2 regions of the Ancylobacter mangrovi genome follow, and region 2 is predicted to be linked to the other one. Evidence: predicted binding sites of a transcription regulator. Region 2 holds the regulator's gene; the other holds the start of a gene.

Region 1 (2,199 bases), on a different contig from region 2:
GGTTCAGGTTGCCCTGCGGCTTGTAGAAGGTCACGGCCGGCAGCTTGCCGGCGTCGATGTCGGCGATGAAGGCGGTGCCGTTCATGCCGCCGTCGCGCAGATGCGCGGCCCGCGCCGGGGTGCCGGGCGCGAACTGGGCGAAATAGTTGAACGGCTGGTGGTGGTACTGGAAGTTCGGCACCGGCTTGGCGTTCTTGCCGTCCAGCGCCGCCTGCCAGGCGCCCGCATACCAGGCCCAGTCCACGCCCTTGGCGCTGAGCAGGTCGCCGATGGTGACGTCATGCTGCGGCGGCAGGGTGGTGGCGACCGAGGGGTCGGCATAGGCCGGGCCGGACTGCTCCGTCGGCGGGTTGCCGCTCGGCTGGTATGGCGGCTGCATGGTGTTCACCGCGTAGAAGTCCGGCGTCAGGTTCGAGCTGTTGGCGAATTTGGGCGGGCCGTCCATCGCCGAGCCGGGCGCGTTGGCGGCCGGCGTCAGGGTCACGCCGTCTGGCTCGACCTTGGAGACCAGCCCCTTGGCCGGGCTGTTCCCGGCGTCGGGATAGCGTGGGATGCAGGCGCAGATCAGCTCGAAATGGTTGAGGAAGGAGCCGCCGAACGCGCCCTGGAAGAAGTTGTCGGCCAGCGTGTACTCCTTCGCCACGTCCCACAATTGCTGCTGCGCATGGGCGTAGTTGCCCATCACCAGCCCGCCGGAATCGGCGAAGGCGGCGAACTTGTCGTTCCTGCCGCCGTCGATCTGCATCTGCTCCTCATAGAAGCGGTGCCACAGGTCGCGGGTGATGACGCTGTCGGCGGTGTCGAAGCCCTTGGGGCCGTCGATGGCGAAGGGCGCGTTGGGCAGGTGCTCGGTCTTGGCCTGGGTCACGACCGGCGTCACGCCCTTGGCGGTGAGCCCCTCCCAGATGGCCGGAAGCTCGGCGAGCGGCTTGCCGTCGCGATCCACCTGCCGCGCCGCCTGGGGGGTGACCTCCTGAAGGCCGCGCGCGCCCGGGAACGTGCCGTAGATATTGTCGAAGCTACGATTTTCCGCGTAGATCACCACAACCGTATCGATCTTGTCGAGATCGACTGCCGCTGCGGAAGATATGGTTGCCGCAAAGGCAACCAGTGACGCGCCAGTCAGGAGCAACGTGCGAAGCGGATGCATATTTTCTTCTCCACCTTTCGGGCGAACGACTGGCACACGCCACGAGACAAGCCGTCGAGCGCTTGGAATTATTCTTAGCTACGCCTGTCATATTGCAGTTTCGTGATCCTCCGGCGGCCGCCATCACGCCGCTGTCATGGAACTGGCCCAACGATTCACCGGCACGCGCGCCGGCGCGTCCGGTTTCGAGGGAGAGCGCAGCGTGACGAGGGAGCGGAAGGAGAAGGGGGCGCGGTGCGTGATGGTGATCGCCCGCAGGGCTGGCGTTTCCCGCTCGCTGCGTGCCGCCGGCATCGGTCTGCTCGCGGCGCTCACTGTGGCGATGGCGGGGGCGCCGGCGATGGCGGTCTCGGGCGTGCTGTCGCGGGCGGACGCCTATGCGCGGGCGGACGCGCTCACCACACTGGGGCGCAAGATGTTCTTCGACCCGAGCCTGTCGGCCTCGCACGCCCTGGCCTGCGCCTCCTGCCACGCGCCGTCGGCGGGCTTCTCGCCGGCGGATGCGGCGCCGATCCGCCTCGGCGGCCCGCATCTCGACCAGCCGGGCGTGCGCGCCGTGCCCTCGCTGACCTATATCGAGGTGACGCCCGCCTTCACCGAGCACGAGTTCGACGGCGAGGAGGAGGGCGACCCCAGCGTCGACAATGGGCCGACCGGCGGGCTCGACTGGGACGGGCGGGCGGATCGCGGGCGCGACCAGGCGCGCTTTCCCCTGCTGGCGCCGAACGAGATGGCGAATGCGAGCCCGGCCGCCGTGGTGGCCTCGGTGCGCGCCGCGCCCTATGCGGGCGAGGTGCGCGCGCTCTCCGGGGGAGGCGACGACGCCGCGCTGTTCCGCACCGTGGTGGCGGCGCTGGAAGCATTCGAGCAGGACCCCGCCACCTTCTATCCCTACACCAGCAAGTTCGACGCCTATCTCGCCGGCAAGGCGACGCTGAGCGACGCAGAGGCGCGCGGGTTGAAGCTGTTCGAGGACGAGAACAAGGGCAATTGCGCGAGCTGCCATCGCAGCCAGGTGGACGCCACCGGCACGCCGCCGCAGTTCACCG
Region 2 (2,199 bases):
GGGCGAGCTGATCGAGGTCGCCGCGTCCAACGAGATCTTCACAAATCCGCGCGAAGCGCGCACCCGCGACTACATCACCGGCCGCTTCGGCTGAACCGGCGGCGGAGGATCATCCCATGACCGAACATATCGTCTCCTCCTTCGACAGCGACCTGAAGGACCTCTCGCGGCGCGTGGTCGAGATGGGCGGGCAGGCCGAGCGCCTGGTCGCCGATTCGGTCATGGCGCTGGTGAAGCGCGACACCGAGCTGGCGCAGAAGGTGATCGTGCTCGACGGGCCGATCGACCTGCTGCAGCGCGAGATCGAGGAGAAGGCCATCCTCACCATCGCCCGCCGCCAGCCGCTCGCCATCGACCTGCGCGAGATCGTCGCCGCGATGCGCATCGCCAACGACATCGAGCGCATCGGCGACCTCGCCAAGAACACCGCCAAGCGGGTGCTGGCGCTGACCGGCGAATTCCACCCGCAGAAGCTGGTGCGCGGCGTCGAGCACATGTCCGGCATGGTGCTGGAGCAGCTCAAGTCAGTGCTCGATTCCTACGCCAGCCGCGACGACGCGCGCGCGCTCGAGGTGTGGAAGCGCGATGGCGAGGTCGACATCCTGTACACCTCGCTGTTCCGCGAGCTCCTCACCTACATGATGGAAGACCCGCGCAACATCTCGCTGTGCACGCATCTGCTGTTCTGCGCCAAGAACATCGAGCGCATCGGCGACCACGCCACCAACATCGCCGAGACGGTGCACTACCTCTCCACCGGCCAGCTGCTCGCCGACGAGCGGCCCAAGCAGGACACCAGCAGCCTGACGACGGTCCCGTTCCCGGCCTGAGGCGGGCGGCGACCGTCCTCAACCGAGAAAAGCAATGCCGACCAACATCCTGATCGTCGAGGACGAGGAGCCGCTGACCCTGCTCCTGCGTTACAACCTCGAGTCTGAAGGCTATGCGGTGGAGAGCGTCGCCCGGGGCGACGAAGCGGAGACGAGGCTGAGGGAAAGCGTCCCCGACCTCGTCATCCTCGACTGGATGCTGCCGGGGCTTTCCGGCATCGAGCTGTGCCGGCGCCTGCGGGCGCGCCCCGAGACCGAGCGCATGCCGGTGCTCATGCTCACCGCGCGCGGCGAGGAGGCCGAGCGCGTGCGTGGCCTCGCCACCGGTGCCGACGACTACGTGGTGAAGCCGTTCTCGGTGCCGGAGCTGGTGGCGCGGGTCCGTGCGCTGCTCCGCCGAGCCAAGCCGGACCATATCTCCACCTTGTTGCGGGCCGGTGACATCGAGCTCGACCGCGAGACCAAGCGCGTGCATCGCGGCGGGCGGGAGCTGCATCTCGGGCCGACCGAGTTCCGGCTGCTCGAATTCCTGATGCAGTCGCCGGGCCGGGTCTATTCGCGCGAGCAGCTCCTCGACGGGGTGTGGGGCCAGGACGTCTATATCGACGAGCGCACCGTGGACGTTCACGTCGGACGCCTGCGCAAGGCGCTCAACCGCCCGCGTCAGCCCGACCCCATCCGCACCGTGCGCGGCTCCGGCTATTCCTTCAACGAGATGTTCGCCCGCGCGCACTGACGGGCGGGCGAACACCGGAAGGCGGGCGAACGGCCCGCCGCTCGTGCCTCAGGTGCGGGTGATCGACAGCCCGCCATCGACGAGATGGGCGGTGCCGGTGACGAAGGACGAATCGTCCGAGGCGAGATAGAGCACCGAGCGCGCCAGCTCCTCCGGCGCACCCACGCGCTTCAGCGCGTGCAGTCCGGTGAGGAAGGCCTGCGCCTCCGGCGTGTCGTTGGCCTCGCGATACATCTCCGTCTCCACCGCGCCGGGGAGCACGGCGTTCACCCGGATGCCCTGCGGGCCGAATTCGGCAGCGAGAGTCTGTGTGAGGCCGATCAGCCCCGCCTTCGAGGCGGCATAGGCGGCAAGGCCCGGAAAGGCGGCGGTGTAGCCGACGAAGGTGGAGGTGAAGATCACCGAGCCGCCGCCGGTCTTCAGCATCTCGGCGATCTGGTGCTTGGCGCCGAAGAACGAGCCGGTGAGGTTCACCGCCAGCGCGTCGTTCCAGCCTGCCGCCGAAACGCCGGTGCTGGGCCCCTTCTCGCCGAGCGTGCCGGCATTGTTGAAGGCGACGTCGAGCCTGCCGAAGCGCTCGACCGCCAGCGCGACCAGCGCCTTGGCATAGTCCTCCGAGCTGACGTCACCCGC

Evidence for each region. The regulator PhoB, encoded in region 2, activates phosphate uptake and scavenging genes when phosphate is short. The targets are predictions, from matches to a motif close to TGTCATNNANCTGTCAT.
Region 1: the regulator PhoB is predicted to act here: its motif matches at 1,283-1,299, upstream of NVS83_RS12540 (acid phosphatase).

What each region holds. Positions count from the first base shown of each region.
Region 1 covers NZ_JANTHY010000003.1:622,840-625,038, forward strand. Annotated here, with positions in the region: gene NVS83_RS12540 (acid phosphatase) at 1-1,150, opposite strand, end outside; gene NVS83_RS12545 (cytochrome-c peroxidase) at 1,392-2,199, shown strand, end outside.
Region 2 covers NZ_JANTHY010000002.1:473,520-475,718, forward strand. Annotated here, with positions in the region: gene pstB (phosphate ABC transporter ATP-binding protein PstB) at 1-94, shown strand, start outside; gene phoU (phosphate signaling complex protein PhoU) at 117-830, shown strand; gene phoB (phosphate regulon transcriptional regulator PhoB) at 865-1,566, shown strand; gene NVS83_RS08025 (SDR family oxidoreductase) at 1,615-2,199, opposite strand, start outside.